One region of the Micromonospora sp. NPDC049044 genome, then DNA from elsewhere that is predicted to be linked to it. Evidence: riboswitches for the same ligand, from Rfam matches in the RefSeq annotation. Region 1 holds a riboswitch; the other holds the start of a gene.
What was found. Region 1 has a riboswitch for thiamine pyrophosphate ahead of thiE (thiamine phosphate synthase). Riboswitches for the same ligand answer to the same signal wherever they lie in the genome.

Region 1 (10,101 bases):
AGGTTGCCGGCGCTGTCGAAGGTCATGCTGCCGCCCGCGTGGCAGCAGGTGTTGCGCTGCGTGTCGACCCGCAGGACCTGCTTCTCGCTGGCCGGGTCGATGGTGTCGCCGGTCACCGTGAACCGGGACAGCAGGTTGCGGGTGACGCCGTCGTTCGGCGCGTAGTACAGGTACACCCACTTGTTGGTGGCGAAGTCCGGGTCGAGCCGGATGCCGATCAGACCGTCCTCGTTGCCGGTGAAGACGTCCAGGTCGACGGCGGTGACGGTGCTGCCGGTGTCCGGCTTCACGATCTGCACGCGACCGTCGCGCTCGATGTAGAAGACCCGCCCGTCGGGGGCGATGTCCAACTCCATCGGGTTGCTGGTGTTGCTGTCCAGCGTGACCTTCTCGAAGTTCGAGGTCTTCGAGGCGCCGCAGTCGGCGTCCTCGACACCGGCCGCGGTCCGGATGCCGCCGAGCAGGTGGGACAGGAACTCGGGCTCGGCGTACGACTCCCGGGTGTGTCCACCGCCGGTGTACCAGGAGCGACCGCCGTCGAAGTCCTGACACCAGGAGGTCGGGTGGTCGGCGCCCATCGCGCCGGCGCCCGGGGTGTAGCTCTTCTCGTCCAGGCTGGCCAGCACGTGGACGTCCGGCCGGGGGTTGGTCTGGAAGTTGTACCACTCGTCGAACCGGGACCAGCGGTCCGGCAGCTCGGCCGTGGACGGGTGGGCGTGGTCCTCCACCTTGACCGTGGCCTGCTGGTTCTGCGGGTGGTTGGCGAAGTACGCGCCGACCAGGTCGCCGTACCAGGCCCAGCTGTACTCGGTGTCCGAGGCGGCGTGGATGCCGACGTAACCGCCGCCGGCCTTCACGTAGCGCTCGAACGCCGCCTGCTGCTCGGCGTTGAGGACGTCACCGGTGGTGGAGAGCCAGATCACGGCCTTGTACTTCGCCAGGTTGGCGTCGCTGAACGCGGCGCCGTCCTCAGTGGTGTCCACAGTGAAGCCGTTGTCGGCGCCCAGCTGTTGGATCGCGGCGACACCGGTGGGGATGGAGTCGTGCCGGAAGGCGGCGGTCTTGGAGAAGACCAGGACCGAGAAGGGTTCCTCGGCGGCCTTCTTGGGCATCTTCGGTGCTACCTGGGTGACCGGGGTTTTGGCCGCTGCCTCCCGTGGGGGGACCTGTGCGGCGGCCTGCGCGGGCGTGCCGAGCAGGGTCGTCGAGGCGAGGGCGAGGGAGATGAGGGTCGCGGTGATGGGTACGCGGGCACGACGAGAACGGGACACGCCGCCTCCTGTGTCGTAGTGACAGAGCTCGCGGGAGTCGGCTCGCCGAAGGCCCTCCCTGATGGAGCCGGTGGTCACACCCCGTCAGGGTGCCCCACCGGCATTTTGTCGAATCGCTGAACAAATTAATTCGGCTGGTTCAATGTCCGGCAAGGTGCCGGCGGGTAACGGTTCTGTAACGGCAGGCGACATTCCGAACAGGACCGTATGAACCGCCCCACAGATCTAGCTCGATCTGGTGCGTTCCGGCCCGCCGGTCGCCGCCGAACCTCGCCTTGGCAGACCGACGGATCTGTCGTACGGTGACACGCAAGTAACCCACGGGAGCCCGGTGTACCGGGCTGAGAGGGGGGCTGACAGCCCCCGACCGTCGAACCTGATCCGGATAATGCCGGCGCAGGGAGGAGAGTTGCCGTGCCGTCCCTGGGGCGACTGCATCTGATCACCGACACCCGACCCGGTCGGGACCCGCTCACAGTGGTCCGGGCCGCCCTCACGGTGGCCCGCGCCGACCTGGTGGTGCAGGTCCGGGTCGAGGACTCCGCCACCGACCGCGAGGCGTACGACCTGGCCCGGCGGGTGTTGGCGCTCTGCCTGTCGTACGACGCGACCTGCCTGGTGAACGACCGGTTGCACGTGGCGCTGGCGGTGGGCGCGGCCGGCGGACACGTCGGAGCGGACGACCTGCCGGTCTCCGCAGCCCGTCGGGTGCTCGGCCCCACAGGTGTGCTGGGCGCCACCGCCCGCGCGCCGCAGACGGCGAGCGAGGCCGTCGCGGCGGGAGCCACCTACCTGGGCGTCGGTCCCTGCCATCCCACGAGCACCAAGCCCGGCCTGCCGGAACCGATCGGACCGGCCGGGGTCCGCGCGGTCGCCGACGCCGTGGACGTGCCGGTCATCGCGATCGGTGGCGTGACCGCCGCTCGGGTGCCGCAGCTGCGGGCCGCCGGGGCGTACGGGGTGGCGGTGGTCGGCGCGGTGTCCGCCGCCGCCGACCCGGCGCAGGCGACCGCCGCACTTGTCGAGGCTCTGACGTGCTGACCGGCCGGTCCCCGTCGGCGCCATCGATCGACCGGGCCCGGCCGGACGTGGCGGTGGTCGGGGCTGGGCCGATCGGGCTGGCGATCGCCTGGCGCTGCGCAGCCCGGGGGCTGCGGGTGGTGGTGCACGATCCGGCACCCGGCTCGGGGGCGTCTGCGGTGGCCGCCGGCATGCTCGCCCCGGTCGCCGAGGCGTACTTCGGTGAGCGGCAACTTACCGACCTGTTGCTGGCGTCCGCCGCGCGCTGGCCGGGGTTCGCCGCCGAACTGGCAGCAGCGGGCGGCGCCGACATCGGCTACCGGACCGAGGGCACCCTGCTTATCGGGTTGACCGGCGACGACCTGGCCGAGGCGGGTCGGCTCTGGGCGTACCAGCAGGGATTGGGTCTGCCGGTGACCCGGTTGCGCCCCAGCGACCTGCGCGAGCGTGAGCCGGCGCTCGCCCCGCGGGTGCGTGGCGGCGCGCTCGCGCCCACCGACCACCAGGTCGACCCCCGACTGCTGGTGCCGGCGCTGCGCACCGCCGCGCAGCGGGCCGGCGCGGTGCTGGTGCCGCGGGCGGTCGCGCGGCTGTCCGATGTGGACGCCCGGATCACAGTGGTCGCCGCCGGCTGCGGGTCCGCAGCACTCACCGGCCTGCCGGTGCGGCCGGTGAAGGGCCAGATCCTCCGGCTCCGCGCGCCCGACGGTGTCGCGCCGGGCTTCCGGCACGTGCTCCGGGGGTACGCCGACGGCGAGCCCGTCTACCTGGTGCCCCGAGCCGACGGCGAGGTGGTGCTCGGCGCGACTGTCGAGGAACTGTCGGACACCACAGTCACCGCCGGTGCCGTGCAACGGCTGCTCCGCGCCGGGGTGGACCTGCTGCCCGAGCTGGCCGAGTACGACCTGGTCGAGGCGGTCGCCGGACTGCGCCCGGGAACCCCTGACAACGCCCCGATCCTCGGGCCACTGCCCGGCCGGCCGGACGTGCTCGCCGCCACCGGCCATCACCGGCACGGCATCGTGCTCACCCCGATCACCGCCGACCTGATCGCGGATCTGGTGTGCACCGGCGTACCCGATCCGCTGCTCGCGCCCTTCCGGCCGGACCGGTTCGCCGGCACGGTGACCGGCGGCGAACCCGAACCGACAACGAAGGGGGACCTGTGGAGTTGACAGTGAACGGGGCCGGACGAAGCCTCCCGGGTGAGGTGTCGGTCGCCGAGCTGGTCCGGGCCGTCGCCCCGCAACCGCGCGGGGTGGCCGTCGCGGTAAACGGCGAGGTGGTGCCCCGGGCGGGATGGGCGACCACGGCGCTGCGCGACGGCGACCGCGTCGAGGTGCTGACCGCCGCGCAGGGCGGGTGAGCGGCGTGTCGTTCGCGCTGGGCGGGGAGATGTTCACCTCGCGGCTGATCCTCGGCACCGGTGGTGCCGCCAACCTGCACGTGCTGGAGCAGGCGATCCGGGCGTCCGGCACCGAGCTGGTCACAGTGGCCCTACGCCGGGTGGACACCGCCCCGGGCACCGCCGGCGGGCTGCTCGACCTGCTGGACCGCTGCGGGGTACGGCTGCTGCCCAACACCGCCGGCTGCCACACCGCGACCGAGGCGGTGAAGGTGGCCCGGCTGGCCCGGGACGCGTTCGACACCGACTGGGTCAAGCTGGAGGTGATCGGCGACGAGCGGACCCTGCTGCCCGACGGGGTGGAGCTGCTCCGCGCCGCCGAGGAGTTGGTCGCCGACGGCTTCACCGTGCTGCCGTACACGAGTGACGACCCGGTGCTCGCCCGCCGGCTCGCCGACGTGGGCTGTGCCGCGGTGATGCCGGCCGGCTCCCCGATCGGCTCGGGGCTCGGCATCGGCAACCCGCACCACATCCGGCTCATCCGGCAGGGCGTCGACGTGCCGGTGATCCTCGACGCCGGCATCGGCACCGCCTCCGACGCGGCCCTGGCCATGGAGTTGGGCTGCGACGGGGTGCTGCTGGCCAGCGCGGTGACCCGGGCCGCGGACCCGGTGGCGATGGCCACCGCGATGCGGTACGCGGTCGAGGCGGGCCGGCTCGCGGCCGGCGCCGGACGGATCGCCAGGCGCTTCCACGCGCTCGCCTCCACCCCGGACGAGGGGAGACCTGACCTGTGACCCCGCCATCAGGTGTTGTCGTGCTCACCGACCGGCTTGTCGCCCGGGGTGCGCTCGACGAGGTCGTGGCGGCGGCGGTGGCCGGGGGAGTGCGCTGGGTGGTGCTGCGGGAGAAGGACCTGCCCCGCGTCGAGCGCGCCGCCCTCGCCGCCGACCTGCGCGCGATCCTCGCCGACGTCTGCGGAACCCTTGTCGTGGCCGGTGCCGACCCACTCGGCGGCGACGCCGTCCACCTGCCCGCCGCCGGCCCGTACCCGCCGCCGACCCACGGCCTGGTCGGCCGCTCCTGCCACGGCGAGTACGAGCTGACCCGCCTGACCACCGAGCACTTCGCCACCATCTCCCCGATCTGGCCCACGAAGACGAAACCGGGCTACGGCCCGGCCCTGGGCACCGATGGGCTGCGCACACTGGTCGAGGCCAGCCCCGTGCCGCTGCTGGCCCTCGGCGGAGTCGAGACCCCGGACCAGGTGACCGCCTGCGTCCACGCGGGAGCCGCCGGGGTGGCCGTACTGGGCGCGATCATGCGAGCCGAAGACCCGCGTGCGACAGCCGCCGCCTTGGCCAGCGCCTATGTCGAGGCGGTCACCCCTGAGCTGCCTCAAGTCGGCGCGGAGTCAGCCAGGCCCCCACGACGGGGGCAGCCCCAAACCGCAACCAAAGGCCAGGAAAAATGACCCCGCAAACACTGCTGACCATCGCCGGCTCAGACTCCGGCGGCGGCGCGGGCATCCAGGCCGACCTCAAGGTCTTCGCGGCGCTCGGCGCGTACGGCACGAGCGTCCTCACCGCGGTCACCGCGCAGAACACCAGGGGTGTCGACGCCGTGCTGCCGCTGCCGCCGCGCACTGTCGCCGAGCAGCTGGAGAGCGTACTCACGGATTTCACAGTGCGCGCGGTGAAGACGGGGATGCTCGGCACCCCGGCGGTCGCCGACGCGGTGGCCGAGGCCGCCCGCGACGGTCGGCTGCCGCAACTCGTCGTCGATCCGGTGCTCGTTGCCACAAGCGGACACCGGCTCGGCGTGGTGGACGCGGTGCAGCGGCTGCTGCCGTACGCCCGGGTGGCGACGCCGAACTGCGCGGAGGCCGCGGCCATCACCGGACGCCCGGTGGACGACGTGGCCGCGATGGTGGTGGCCGCCGAGGCCCTCGCGGCCGGCGGCCCGGAGTACGTAGTGGTCACCGGCGGCGACCTGGGCGGCGACGAGGCGGTCGACGTGCTGCACGGCGGCGGAGTGACAACGCTGCTGCGCGCTGCCCGGGTGGACACCCGGCACACCCACGGCACCGGGTGTTCGTTCTCGGCGGCGATCGCCGTGCGCCTCGCGCTCGGCGATCCGGTGCCGGCGGCGGTGGAGACCGCCAAGGAGTACGTGCTCCGCGCGCTGACCGGCGCGCGGGGTTGGGCGCTGGGCGCGGGTCGGGGACCGCTGGACCACTTCGGTTGGTCCGCTTGATCACCAGGGAGGCTGTCATGCAGGCACGAGGCAAGGTGTACGTCGAGGGTTCGCGGCCCGATGTCCGGGTGCCGTTCGCGGAGGTGAAGCTGACCGGGGACCATCCGCCGGTGCGGCTCTACGACACCTCCGGCCCGGGGTCGGACCCGTCTGTCGGGTTGCCCGCGCTGCGGGGACCGTGGATCGCCGAGCGCGGCGACGTGGCCCCCGTGCGGGGCGCGGGCACGCCGCTGGCCGGGGTGGGCAATCGTCGGCCAACCCAGTTGGCGTACGCGCGGGCCGGTGTGGTGACGCCGGAGATGGAGTTCGTGGCGATCCGGGAGAACGTCGAGCCGGAGCTGGTCCGGACCGAGATCGCCGCCGGTCGGGCGGTGCTGCCGCTCAACGTGAACCACCCGGAGTGCGAGCCGGCGATCATCGGCAAGGCGTTCCTGGTCAAGGTGAACGCCAACATCGGCACCTCGGCGGTCAGCTCGTCGGTCGCCGAGGAGGTGGAGAAGCTGACCTGGGCCACCCGGTGGGGCGCGGACACCGTGATGGACCTCTCCACCGGCAAGCGGATCCACGAGACCCGTGAGGCGATCGTGCGGAATTCGCCGGTGCCGATCGGGACGGTTCCGATCTACCAGGCCCTCGAGAAGGTCGGCGGCGACCCGGTGAAGCTGAGCTGGGAGGTGTTCCGGGAGACCGTCATCGAGCAGGCCGAGCAGGGCGTGGACTACATGACTGTGCACGCCGGGGTGCTGTTGCCGTACGTGCCGTTGGCCGTGGACCGGGTCACCGGGATCGTCTCCCGGGGCGGCTCGATCATGGCGGCCTGGTGCCTGGCCCACCACGAGGAGAACTTCCTCTACACCAACTTCGCCGAGCTGTGTGCGATCTTCGCGCGCTACGACGTGACGTTCTCCCTCGGTGACGGGCTGCGTCCCGGCTCGATCGCCGATGCCAACGACGAGGCGCAGTTCGCCGAGTTGCGCACCCTCGGTGAGCTGACGACCGTCGCCTGGGAGCACGACGTGCAGGTGATGATCGAGGGTCCGGGGCACGTACCCATGCACAAGATCAAGGAGAACGTGGACCTTCAGCAGGAGTGGTGCCACGAGGCGCCCTTCTACACGCTCGGCCCGCTGACCACCGACATCGCCCCGGCGTACGACCACATCACCTCGGCGATCGGCGCCGCGATGATCGGCATGTTCGGCACCGCCATGCTCTGCTACGTCACGCCGAAGGAGCACCTCGGCCTGCCCGACCGGGACGACGTGAAGGCGGGCGTGATCGCGTACAAGATCGCGGCGCACGCGGCGGACCTGGCCAAGGGCCACCCCGGCGCGCAGGACTGGGACGACGCCCTGTCCAAGGCACGGTTCGAGTTCCGCTGGGAGGACCAGTTCAACCTCTCGTTGGACCCGGAGACGGCGCGCTCGTACCACGACGCGACGCTGCCGGCCGAGCCGGCGAAGACGGCCCACTTCTGCTCGATGTGTGGCCCGAAGTTCTGCTCCATGAAGATCACCCAGGAGCTCAAGGAGTACGCGGCGCGCGGCATGAAGGACAAGTCGGAGGAGTTCGTCTCCGGCGGCGGTCGGGTCTACCTGCCGCTGGCCTGACCCCGCACCCGGCACGGCGGGCCCGCCGTCCCGAAATGATCCACTCGGGTTCACTGATATCGCGGTATCCGGCCGATGAGGACCGCCCGACATCAATGAACCCGAGTGGATCAGTCGCCACCGAGCGGAGTTCCGGCCCGCCGGCCGGCGGGTCAGTCGCGGTGGTGCCGCCCGGTGGAGCGCAGCGAGCGTCGGCCGTTCTCCTGCTCCGGCTCGCTGTCCGACACCGGCTTGCCCAGACCGGCGACCCAGTCGACGAACTCCTCGTCCTGCTTCGGCAGGGCCTCGGTCGCGGCTGACGTCTCCGTGCCCTTCTCGTCGCCCCGGGACCGGTTGCGGCGGAACAGCCCACCGAGCCGTCCGCGCCGGGCGGGCTGCTCGGCCTCCGTCGCGTCGGTGCCGGCCGGGTTGTCGGTGCGGGCCCGCTCGTCGGTGTGCGCCACGTTGCCGGTGGCGATGGGCGGGCCAGCCGGACCCGGTACGCCCGAGGACTCCGCCGGGATCGGGTGTCTGGCCGGGGCGGCCAACTCGCTGGCGGACGGCCCGGTGGTCGCCGCCCGCGCCGTGGAACCGTCCGGCGACCCCGTCGGGGCGGCCCGCCGGGTGGTGTCGAACGCGTTCCAGGTGCCGGCCCGGCTCAGATCCGGCAGCGACACCCGGTGCCGGGGCTTCGGCGGCTCCCCGGTCGACTCGTCCGGCCCGGTCGGCTGCTCGGCCGCCGAGGCTCCCGACTCGGCAGCCTGCGGTGGCACCGTCCAGGCCGGGGTGACCGGCCAGGCCGACGGCGCTGGCGTCCAGCGGACCGCGTCCGATTCGCTGGCGGCGAGCCCGTCCCCGGTCGGCCGCGCGCTTGTGGTGCCGCCCGCCCCCGCGCCCGCCGATTCACCGGCCGGGTCGGCCGGTAGCGCGGTCGGACCGGCGTCGACGGCGTCCGGGGTACGCGGCGAATCGGCCGCCGCCCTGGTGCCGGCCGGAGTAGCCGGTGCCCCGGTCGGACCGGTGCTGGTAGGGGTGGGGGTGCTCCACGGGCCGGCGTTGGTCGGGGTGGGTGTGCTTGTCGGGCCGGTGTTGATCGGGGTGGGAGTGCTTGTCGGACCGGTGCTGGTCGGGGTGGGAGTGCTCCTCGGACCGGTGCTGGTCGGGGTCACCGGGTTTCTCGTCCGACCGGTCCTGGTGGTCGGGGTGGCTGTCCCTGCGGGGGTCGAGGTGGCCTCGACGGTCGGGCCGGACGTGGTGTCCCGGGGCTCGCTGTCGGGCACGGCAACGCCGGCAGCAGGCTCATCGGTGCTCTTCGACCCCGATGTGCCGTCGGCTGGGCCTGTGGTGGTGTCGAGCGGGCTGGCCTTCGGCTTCCGGGCTCGACGTGGCTTGACCGCCAACGGCGCATCGGCGCTGCCAGGCGCGCCGCCGCCCGGGTCAACGGTTGCCGTATCGGCCGCGCCAGCGTCGGCGGTGCCGGTGCCGGTGCTGTTCGCGTCGACGGTTGCCGTGCTGGTCGTGCCCGTGCCTGTGCCCGTGCCCGTGCCCGTGCACATGCTGGTCGTGCCGGTGCTGGCGGTGGGCGTGTCAGTGCTGGTCGGGGCGGTGGTGGTGTCCTTGCGGGTGGTGCGTCTGCTTGACCGCCCACCGCTCGTGGCCGCCACGGTGCGGGTGGTCGGCCCGTCGACTGTGGCATCACCTGTCGGAGTGGCGTCTGTGTGCCCGGCCGTGTCGCTGGTCGGGGTGGCGTCGGGCGAGCTGCTGGCGGCGGTCTCGGCCGAGGAGGTGACATCGTCCGGGCTCGCCGGGGGCGTCTGTCTCGCGGCGGTGAACTCACCCGTCGGATCGGTGAGCCAGGCCGCCGGCGTCCCCGGGGTGCTGCCGTGCGGCCCGCTCGCGCTGGTCGCCGGCCAGTCCCAGTGGGCCGGCGCGGGGCGTACCCCAGTGGAGCCGGCTGCGGCCAGCGGACCAGAGGTGGTGGTGTTGGCCAACGCACCGCCGGCCAACGCACCGCCGGCCAGTTCTCGGCCGGCGGGCGACCCGCTGGGCTCCGTGCCGACCGTGCCGGTCCGCTCGGTGGCGTCCGGGTCGTTCGCCGGATCCGGCGACGCGGCGTTGGGCAGGGCCGGGCCGGTGGGCAGCGCGCGCAGGATGTCGCTGGGCTCGATGGCCGGCGAATCGGCGCTGCGGGCAACCAACGGCCAGCGCAGCAGTGCGGCGGCAGCCGCGCCGAGCGCACCGGCGAGGATCGCGATCAATGAGCCGTAGTAGGGATCTACCTGGTAGCGGTCCACGGAGTCGCCCGGGCCGGCGGTCAGGTAGGCGAACGCCACAAGCACCGGACCGGCGAGCCCGGTGGCCCCGCTGATCAGCGGCTCCTGACCCCGCCAGCGAGCCAACCCGGCGGTAGCGGCCCCGGCCAGCAGCGCCACGATGGGCAGCAGGAGAAGCGCCAGCCGCTGTGCTGTCGAGTCGCTCAGCCAGCTCGGCTCCAGCACCCCGAGTCGGACGGTCGGCAGCGGGCCGGCCGTGCCGAGCGACGGCAGGACGGAGATCAGCGCCAGCAGCCAGACCACGCCGGCCACTGCCGCCATGTTCCAGCCCAGCTCGGGCCGGAGCA
Region 2 (10,101 bases), on a different contig from region 1:
CCAGACCCGCCGCTACGCCTTCCGCCGCAGCTGACCGATCCGCGCCATCCCATCACGCTGGAGGCGCCGGAGGGTGACAGCAACATCAGGGATGTAGTGGCCTCGGTCGCCGACGAGACCACAACATCCCTGATGTTGTGCCGATCTTGCCCGAGGACAGCGAAGGACGCGCGGGGCGGCGAAGGATGCGCGGGGCGGCGAACGGCGCGCGGGGTGGCGCGGGCTGCGGACAGCGGGCGGGCGGCGAGCAGCGGGCGGCGTGTGCCGGGCGAGTCGGCGTCGTGCGGGCGCCCGGCGGAGGGCTCAGCCGATCAGGGGGCGGAACGTGCCGACCAGGATGCTTGTCGTGAGGGCGGCGCCGGCCAGCACGGCGGACCCGGCGATGAGCAGCGCGTCGGCGCGGGTGAAGCGTTGGTGGCGGGCCACGGTCCGGGGCGTGCCGGCGTCGAAGCCGCGGGCGTCCATCGCGACGGCCAGCCGGGTGCCCCGGCGGATCGCCCCGACGAGCAGCGCGAACGCGGTGGAGGCGAACAGGCGCAGCTTCGCGAGCGGGTTGCGTCCCGCGTCCACGCCGCGCGCACGGCGGGCCATGCTGATCATCTGCCACTCCTGACCGAGCAGCGGCACCAGACGAAACGCGGCGAGTGCCCCGATGGCGAACCGGGCTGGCGCCCTGGCGTTCTGGATCAACGCGTCGGCCAGGTCGGTGGGGTCGGTGGTCGCGAAGACGATCACACCGGGCAGGGCCACCGCGAAGACGCGCAGCACCAGCCCGAGGGCGGTGAGCAGCACGCCGGTGGTCACCAGTACCGGTCCCGCGTCCAGGAGGACCCGGCCGGACCGGTCGGCGGCGAACAGCACCAGGGTGACCAGGATGCCGGCGGCGCTGAGCAGCAGCGGCCAGGCCCGCCGGGCCAGCATCAGGTAGCCGATGCCGAACAGCGGCAGCACGGCGAGTTCGAGGGCGATGGCGATCGCCGGAGCCAGTGGGTCCAGGGTGGCGAGCAGGGTGAAGGAGAAGACCAGCGCCGCGGCGACCTTCGCCACCGGGTTGCGGCGGGCCAACGGCGCACCGGGCGCGGCGATCGGCTCGATGGTGATCATCGGGTGTGGTCCGGGGCGCGTCGCAGGGTGACGGTTCGGTCGGCGAGCGCGGCCACGAAGTCCGCGTCGTGGGTGACCGCGACCACGCCGTGCCCGGCGTCGCGGAGGTCGGCGAGGAGATCGACGAGCTCCCGCCAGGTCCGCCGGTCCTGACCGAAGGTGGGCTCGTCGCAGATCAGCAGGCGGGGCGCGGTGGCCAGGGCGGTCGCCACGCTCAGCCGCCGCGCCTCCCCGCCGGAGAGGGTGTACGGGTTGGCCGCGGCGAGGCGGACCAGTCGCAGCCGTTCCAGCAGCCCGGTCACTGTCTCCTTGACGGCAGTCTCGGGTTGACCGGTCCGGCGCGGGCCGAGCGCCAACTCGTCGAAGACGGTGCTTGTGACGAACTGGTGCTCCGGATCCTGGAAGACCGACCCGATCCGGCGGGCGAGTGCGGGAGCCCGCCAGCGGTGCGGGGGAGTGCGGTGGTCGGCGCCGGCCAGCTCGACGGATGCGGTGACCCGTCCGGCGCCCGGCTTGAGCAACCCGCCGAGCAGCAACGCCAGGGTGGACTTGCCGGCGCCGTTGGGTCCGCGTACGGCGAGTGCCTCACCGGCGCGTACCGCAAGGTCGGTGTGGCTCAGCCGGGGCGGCAGGCCGAGCCGGTCGGCGGTGAGCAACAGGTCGCCCGGCGCGGCGGTGGCCGGCCGGGAGGGGACGGGGTGACCGGGCACCCAGACCCCCTCGGCGGCCAGCGCGGCACCGTGGGCGGCGAAGACCGCATCGGGGGTGCCGTCCGCCCGCACCCCGCCGCCCGGTTCCAGGACCACCACCCGGTCGACCAGGGGCAGCGCCTCGGCGACCCGGTGCTCGACCAGGATCAGCGTGGTGTCGGCGTGCAGCGCGCCGGCCACCGCCTGGCGGACCAGGTCGGCCCCGGCCGGATCGAGGTTGGCGGTCGGCTCGTCGAGCAGCAGCAGTTCGGGACGCAGCGCAAGCGCACCGGCCAGGGCCAGGCGTTGCTGCTCGCCGCCGGAGAGGGCGGCGGTGCGGCGATCCCGGGGGTACGGAAAGCCGACCCGGTGCAGCGCCTCGTCCACCCGGGGCCAGATCTCGTCGGTCGGTACGCCACGGTTTTCCAGCCCGAACGCGACGTCGTCGCCGCAGCGCGCCATCACCAGCTGGGTTTCCGGGTCCTGGAAGACGATGCCGACCCGTTCCCGTCCTTTGCGTGGGTCCAGACCGTCGATCTCGACGATGCCCTCCTGCTCGCCGGAATCGTCGGGCAGCAGCCCCGCCAGTGCGCTGAGCAGGGTGCTCTTACCGGCCCCGGAGGGCCCCAGCAGCAGTACCCGCTCCCCAGCCTCGACCCGGAGGTCAACGCCGCGCAGAGCCCAGGCCCGCCGCCCGGCGTGCCGCCACCCGAACCCGCGCAGGACCACCGCGCCCACCCGACCCCCTCCCATCCCTCGGGCTCCACCCTGCACGGTCGATCATGAGGTTGACGGTGGTTCTGAAGATCCACCCGCCCGTCAACCTCATGATCGACACGAGTGGGCCGGGTTAGATCAGGGCCCGGTCGCGGGCTACCGGGAAGCGGTCCAGGACACCGGTTCTGGCCAGGGCCTGGGTCAGCAGCCAGCCGCCGGCGCCGGCGATCACGGTGGCGCTGACGATGGTGATCAGCGCATACGGGATGCGGTAGTCGACCAACGCGTAGTCGACGTTCCAGATGAAGAAGTCGAAAAGCGCGGCGCTGAGACCGGTGAGCGCGCCGGCCAGCATCGCCGTCGGCAGCCGGTACGACCGGTAGCGGAAGGCGGCGAACGCCAGCTCGGCGCCGATTCCCTGCACGATGCCCTGCGGGATCACCGTGCCGGCCCACTGGCTGCCCAGCAGCGCGGAGAGGACAGCGGCCACCGTCTCGCAGTAGAGCGCCGCGCCGGGCTTGCGGATGACCAGGCCGCCGATCACGGCCGGCATCAGCCACACGCCGTAGAGCAGCGTCTGCGCCGGTGGGAAGAACGCGAACGCACCCTCGGTGGCGCTCCAGACCAGGCCCCAGGCCCAGAAGATGACGCCGAAGGCGACAGCGATCACCGAGGCGACCACGATGTCGATGGTCCGCCAGCGGCCGGTGTCGATGCTCGATTTCATGTGTTGCTCCCAGTTCTGCGTGCGAACCAGGAGAAGACGCACGCCGCGCGTCCGGTGGCACCGGACGGCGGCGCGGCTGGAGGTCGACCGAACTCCCTGCGCTGGCATTACCCAGATCAGGTTCGAGGGTCTGCGGGCGTGCCCGCACTCTCAGCGCTGTGCGCTCCCCTGTCGGATGTGAAGTTGTCTCGATGACGCTAACACCGACAAGGGGTGCCGGCCCAGCAGGGCTTCCGTGCAGCTCGCCGGGCGGCCAGCCGGACGCGGGCTGGGTAGGCTGACGATCATGCGGGTCGACGCGCGAGGTCTCACGTTCGAGGTAACCGCCGGCGGTCCGTCGGACGGCGTACCCGTCCTGCTGCTGCACGGCTTCCCCCAGCACAGCGGCGAATGGGACGACGTGGCGCCCGCCCTGCACGCGGCCGGCCTGCGCACGTACGCGTTGGACCAGCGCGGCTACTCGCCCGGCGCGCGGCCGACGGCGGTGGCCGACTACCGGATCCCCGAACTGGTCGCCGACGTGGTGGCGGTGCTCGACGCCCTGGGGCTGGACGCCGTGCACCTGGTCGGCCACGACTGGGGCGCGATAGTGGCCTGGGCGGTCGCCGCCGGGCGCCCCGACCGGGTCCGCACGCTGACCGCGGTGTCGGTGCCGCATCCGGCCGCCATGGCGTACGCCCTGAGAAACGATGCCCAGCAGAAGGCCCGGTCGTCGTACATCACCCTGTTCCGCAAGCCGGGCACGGCGGAGAAGGTGCTGCTGGCGTGGCACGCGGCAGCGCTGCGCAAGCTGCTCGGCGGAGTGGGCGACGGACCGCGGGTGGACCGATACGCCGCCCCGATGCGCGAGCCGGGGGCGCTCACCGCCGCCCTGAACTGGTACCGGGCGATGTCCCGCGCCGACCTGGCCGGCGTCGGCCCGGTCACGGTGCCCACCACCTACGTCTGGAGTGGCCGGGACGTCGCCATCGGCCGGACCGCCGCCGAGGCGTGTGCGGCGAACGTCACCGGGGACTACCGCTTCGTGCAACTGGCCGGTGTGAGCCACTGGATCCCGGACGCGGCCCCGGGCCCGCTCGCCGAGGCGATCCTGGCCCGAGTCAGCGCAACGGCCTGAGTCGTGCGGGTCAGCAGGGGAGGGCCATCATGACGACGGACGGCAGCGGGCCGGGCAGCCGCCGCTCGATCGCCGCGCAACTACGCCTGCTGGGCGTACGCCCCGGCGCGACGCTGCTGGTGCACGCCGGCCTCCGTCCGCTGGGATTCATCAGCGGTGGTCCGCACGCGGTGGTGCTGGCCCTGCGTGACGCGCTCGGTCCGGACGGCACGATCGTCGTGCCCACCCACACACCGGAGAACAGCGATCCCGCGCAGTGGCGCAGACCGCCGGTGCCGATGGACTGGTGGCCGCTGATCCGCGCCGAGATGCCGGGCTTCGACCCGGCGGTGACCCCGAGCCGGCACATGGGCGCGGTCGCCGAGACGGTTCGCGGCTGGCCCGGTGCCCTGCGCAGCTCGCATCCGCACGTGTCGTTCGCCGCGCTCGGCCCGGCCGCCGAGCAGGTGGTGGCCGGTCACGGCTTGGCCGACATGCTCGGTGAGAGCTCCCCGCTGGCCCGGCTCTACGACCTGGACGCCGACATCCTGCTGCTCGGCGTGGACCATTCCGTGAGCACCTCGCTGCACCTGGCCGAGTACCGTCGCCGGGGTTCGCCCCGCGAGCGGGTCGGCGCCGCGGTGCGGACCGGCGACGGCGGCCGGGAGTGGGTGTGGTGGCAGGACGTCCGGCTCGACGCGGACGACTTCGCCGCGTTGGGCGCGGACCTGGAGGCCACCGGGGCGGTTCGCACCGGGTCGGTCGGCACCGGGACCGGCAGGTTGATGCGCCAGCGCGCGGCTGTCGACTTCGCGGTGCGCTGGCTGGACCAGAACCGGACGACGGAGGACGCATGACGGTGAGTGCCGAGGCCTACCTGGCCGTGGTGACCGAGACGATCGGCAGGGTGGCAGCCAGCCAGCGGGAGGCGGTGGGGCGGGCCGCCGACCTGATCGCCGACGCCGTCCAGGCCGACGGGGTGGTGCACGCGTTCGGCACCGGGCACTCCGAGGCGCTCGCCATGGAGATCGCCGGCCGGGCCGGAGGGCTGGTGCCGACCAACCGGATCGCGCTGCGTGACCTGGTGCTGATCGGCGGCGAACCGGCCGAGCGGCTCGGCCCGCTGCTGGAGCGGGACCCGGCGGTCGCGCACCGGCTCTACGAGCTGGCGCCGGTGCGGCCCGCCGACGTCTTCGTGCTCGCCTCGAACTCCGGGGTCAACGGCGCGATGGTGGAGTTCGCCACCCTGGTCAAGCAACGCGGCCACGCCTTGGTGGCGATCACCTCCGCGCAGCACTCGGGCCGGATGACCTCCCGGCACCCGTCCGGGCGCAAGCTCGCCGACCTCGCCGACGTCGTCCTCGACAACGGTGCTCCGTACGGTGACGCGACGCTGCCGCTGCCCGGCGGCGGCGCGGTCGGCGCGGTCTCCTCGATCACCGCGGCGCTGCTGGCCCAGCAGGTGACTGTGGAGGTGGTGGCCCGGCTGCTGGCGGCGGGGGAACGGCCACCGGTCTACCTGTCGGCGAACATCCCGGACGGCGACGCGCACAACACGGAGCTGGAGGCCCGGTACGCCGGTCGGATCCGACGCGGGTCCTGACCCTGGGGCGGCCGACATCGTCCGGCATCCACCCAGCCGGCCGGTGCGGTGTGAACCGGTGATGAACAGCGGATGTCGTGAACTTGTTTCGCGCTCAGCCGGGTGGGGCATTGGCGTTGCTGCCGGCGGCCGGGACCGTCGGCAGTACCGTCGCACCGGAGGTAGCGCGTGTCCAAGGAGACCGAGAAGCAGCGTTGGCAGCGAAATTTCGCCGACCTGTTGCAGGAGTTGCGGGTCGCACAGACGGGCGTGCAGATCCTCTTCGCCTTCCTGCTCACCCTGCCGTTCAGCAACGGGTTCACCCGGACCAGTGAGTTCCAGCGGGACGTCTACATCGTCGCGCTGCTCGCGGCGGCCGCCGCCACCGCGATGATCATTTCGCCGGTGGCGTTCCACAGGGCGTTGTTCCGGCAGGGGCGCAAGCCGGAGCTGGTGCGCTTCGCGCACCGGATGGCCACCGGCGGTCTCGCCTTCATGCTCATCTCCATGGTCAGCGCGGTGCTGCTGATCACCGACTTCGTGCTGGACCGGCCGATCGCCTTCGTGCTCAGCGCGCTGACCGGGCTCTGGTTCCTGACGTTCTGGGTTGCCCTGCCGTTCGCCCGCCGCAGCTGGGGTGAGGACGACATCGACGACGAGGACGACGACCCGGACGAGGTCGCCGGCCGCTGATCGAGCGGTTCTCCACCGAGCGCTACCCCTGGGTAACACCCGGGGGTAGCGTGACGGTAGTCGCACACACCGAGCAGCCGCACCGAGGTTCGAGGGGGCAGCCGTGACCACGACACAGGACGGTCGACAAGCACCGGACGGGCCGGATTCCGAAACCACACCGCAGACCGTCGGTGCCGCCGCACCGCTGCCGACGGAGGCCGGGCAGGTCTCCGAGAAGGAGGCCCGGCGGGTCGCCGAGGCCGCTCGCGAGTCCTCCTGGGACCGGCCCAGCTTCGGCAAGGAGTTGTTCCTCGGCCGCCTCCGACTCGACCTGATCAACCCATGGCCACGGTCCGACCCCGACGACATGGCCCGCGCCGAGGAGTTCCTCGGTCGGTTCCGCGCGTTCCTCACCTCCGAGGTGGACGGCGCGGCCATCGAACGCGACGCGTCCATTCCAGACTCGGTGTTCCACGGGCTGGCCGACCTCGGCGCGTTCGGCATGAAGATCGACCGGAAGTACGGCGGGCTCGGGCTGAGCAACCTGCACTACTGCCGGGCGCTGATGCTGGCCGGTTCGGTCAGCCCGGCCATCGGCGCGCTGCTCTCCGCACACCAGTCGATCGGGGTGCCGCAGCCGCTGAAGATGTTCGGCACCGCCGAGCAGAAGCAGCGCTTCCTACCCCGGCTCGCCGCCGGCGAGGTGTCCGCGTTCCTGCTCACCGAACCGGACGTCGGCTCCGACCCGGCCCGGCTGGCCACCGTCGCCGAGCCGACCGAGGACGGCACCGGTTACCGGCTCAACGGGGTGAAACTGTGGGCCACCAACGGCATCGTGGCCACGCTGCTGGTGGTGATGGCCCGGGTGCCGGCCACCGAGGGGCGGCGCGGTGGAATCACCGCGTTCGTGGTGGACGGGGACAGCGCCGGCATCACCGTCGAGCGGCGCAACGAGTTCATCGGCCTGCGTGGCCTGGAAAACAGCCTCACCCGGTTCCACGACGTGTTCGTACCCGCCGAGAACGTCATCGGTGGCGAGGGCAAGGGGCTGAAGATCGCCCTGACCACGCTGAACACCGGCCGGCTGTCGCTCCCGGCGATGTGCGTGGGCGCCGGCAAGTGGGCGCTGAACGTGGCCCGGGGCTGGTCGGCCGACCGGGTCCAGTGGGGCCGACCGGTGGGTGCGCACGAGGCGGTGGCGCAGAAGCTCTCCTTCATCGCCGCCACCACGTACGGCATGGAGACCATGCTCGACCTGTGCTGCCTGCTCGCCGACGACGACCGCAACGACATCCGGATCGAGGCCGCGCTGGTCAAGCTGTACGCCAGCGAGATGGCCTGGAAGATCGCCGACGAACTGGTCCAGATCCGGGGCGGGCGTGGCTACGAGACGGCCGACTCGTTGGCCGCCCGCGGCGAACGCCCGGCAAACGTCGAACAGGTGCTCCGTGACCTGCGCATCAACCGGATCTTCGAGGGCTCCACCGAGATCATGCACCTGCTGATCGCACGGGAGGCGGTCGACGCCCATCTGTCGGTGGCCGGCGACATCATCGACCCGGACGCGGGCCTGGGCCGCAAGGCACGCGCCGGCGCCCGAGCCGGTGCCTTCTACGCGAAGTGGCTGCCCACGTTGGCAGTGGGCCGGGGGCAGAGCCCGTCTGCGTACGCCGAGTTCGGGCCGCTCGCCGCCCACCTGCGGCAGGTGGAGCGGTCGTCGCGCAAGCTGGCCCGGTCGACGTTCTACGCGATGTCCCGCTGGCAGGGAAAAATGGAACGTAAGCAGGCGTTCCTCGGCCGCGTGGTGGACATCGGCGCCGAGTTGTTCGCGATGTCGGCGGTCTCTGTCCGGGCCGCCGCCGAACGCGACACCCGACCGGAGAACGTGGAGTTGGCGGACCTGTTCTGCCGGCAGGCGCGCGTGCGGGTGGACGCCCTGTTCTCGGCCCTCTGGGACAACACCGACTCGGTCGACACCGCCGCCGCGAAGCGGATCCTCGCCGGCCGCTACGCGGGTCTGGAGGAGGGTGTGCTCACCCCGTCCGACGAGCTGCCCTGGGTGGCCCGCTGGACGCCCGGCCCGTCCACCGCCGAGGACGTCCGCCGCCGCATCCCGCCGAAACCGTAACCGCACCGCCCGGCGTCACCCGCGCCACCGCTGGGGGCGCGGGTGGTGACGGTGCCGGTCAGCGGGCGACCGCGAAGGCCAGCACCGCCGCCAGGATCAGGCCGTTGAGCGCGGCCAGACCCAGGTAGGCCGCGGGCGGGATCTTCTTGCCCCGACGGACGAAGGAGATCAGGACGGCGGCGTAGCCGAGCAGCAGGACGGCGATGACGACCAGGAAGTAGAACACCCGAAGACCTTAACGGTCCCGGCCGCGCGCACCGAGGCGGTGCGGGATCGCGGGCACGTCGGCGTCAGCGGGTCCGGCCGCGCAGACCGAGGTGGCGCAGCTCCAGCGCGGCCAGCGCGTCGACTGTCGCGTCGTCGCCGCGTCGCCACGCCTCGGCCACGTCGGGAGCGATCCGGGTCAGCTGGCCCAGCGGCTGGGTGGCCAATGCCCGCAGGGCGAGCAGGTCCCGGCCGGCCGGCCCGGCGGCCAGCTTCGCTGCCGACCCGGCCCGCCGCATCCAGCGCAGCCGCAGCGGCAACCAACCGAACAGCACCAGCCCGAGCGGGAAGATCAGCACCGCGACGGTGAGGGCGAGGGCGAGCTGGTCGACAAGGTGCTGCTGGTCCCGGCCGGCGTCGGCGAGCCCCCGGGCGGCGTCGGCGGCCCGCTGGAAGGGCGCGGTCAGCTCGTCGCCGACCAACGGCACCCGGCGAACCTTGCCGCCGGCGTCGGCGAGGTTGTCGGCGAGACCACCGCCGGCACCCTCCAACTTCTGCCCCGGTACGGCGAGCTTCTGCACCAGGTCGTGCAGCCACAGCGCGCCCCGGACCGCCGCGTACACCCAGGCGACGACGAGCAGGTCGGTGAGCAACTGACGGGCGGCGGTCGGAAAGCGATCAGCATAGATTTTCACGCCGGACAGCGTGTCACGAACGCTCAGGTTCTTACAGGTGTGGAATCAGCCCGAGGGCCCGACCGGGCGTCGACTACTCGCAAGATCGTGCATCATCCAGGATGTAGTGGCATCGCGGTGGCCCGCAGGCCCCAGAAACCATGATCGAGCACGATCTTGAGGCGCTGGTCCCGGCGTGGCGCCGGAGTGTGGGCCGCGGCGCGACGCCGGGCGTCGTCAGCGGACGCAGGCGGGGCAGGTGCCGAAGATTTCCACTGTGTGGCTGACGTCGGCATAACCGTGCTGCGCGGCGACCCGGTCGGCCCAGCTCTCCACCGCCGGCCCGGCCACCTCCACGGTGTTGCCGCAGACCCGGCAGACCAGGTGGTGGTGGTGCCCCTCGCTGCACCTGCGGTAGAGGTGCTCGCCGCCCGGCGGGCGCATCACGTCGATCTCGCCGGCGTCGGCCAGCCCCTGCAGGGTGCGGTAGACGGTGGTCAGGCCC

Region 2: it holds a riboswitch for thiamine pyrophosphate, as region 1 does, so the genes downstream of both, AB0B85_RS23380 (ECF transporter S component) here and thiE (thiamine phosphate synthase) in region 1, are expected to answer to the same signal.

Annotation. Positions count from the first base shown of each region.
Region 1 is NZ_JBEZFA010000067.1:3,666-13,766, forward strand. It holds partial or broken gene AB0B85_RS32645 (ThuA domain-containing protein) at 1-1,271, opposite strand, end outside; TPP riboswitch at 1,582-1,691, shown strand; gene thiE (thiamine phosphate synthase) at 1,686-2,312, shown strand; gene thiO (glycine oxidase ThiO) at 2,309-3,466, shown strand; gene thiS (sulfur carrier protein ThiS) at 3,457-3,657, shown strand; gene AB0B85_RS32665 (thiazole synthase) at 3,654-4,433, shown strand; gene AB0B85_RS32670 (thiamine phosphate synthase) at 4,430-5,110, shown strand; gene thiD (bifunctional hydroxymethylpyrimidine kinase/phosphomethylpyrimidine kinase) at 5,107-5,892, shown strand; gene thiC (phosphomethylpyrimidine synthase ThiC) at 5,910-7,502, shown strand; gene AB0B85_RS32685 (hypothetical protein) at 7,655-10,101, opposite strand, start outside.
Region 2 is NZ_JBEZFA010000030.1:43,341-53,441, forward strand. It holds gene AB0B85_RS23365 (hypothetical protein) at 1-34, shown strand, start outside; gene AB0B85_RS23370 (energy-coupling factor transporter transmembrane component T) at 304-1,104, opposite strand; gene AB0B85_RS23375 (ABC transporter ATP-binding protein) at 1,101-2,531, opposite strand; gene AB0B85_RS23380 (ECF transporter S component) at 2,644-3,237, opposite strand; TPP riboswitch at 3,313-3,417, opposite strand; gene AB0B85_RS23385 (alpha/beta fold hydrolase) at 3,524-4,354, shown strand; gene AB0B85_RS23390 (AAC(3) family N-acetyltransferase) at 4,384-5,190, shown strand; gene AB0B85_RS23395 (SIS domain-containing protein) at 5,187-5,936, shown strand; gene AB0B85_RS23400 (DUF6328 family protein) at 6,105-6,608, shown strand; gene AB0B85_RS23405 (acyl-CoA dehydrogenase family protein) at 6,712-8,718, shown strand; gene AB0B85_RS23410 (hypothetical protein) at 8,777-8,944, opposite strand; gene AB0B85_RS23415 (hypothetical protein) at 9,009-9,617, opposite strand; gene AB0B85_RS23420 (Fur family transcriptional regulator) at 9,834-10,101, opposite strand, start outside.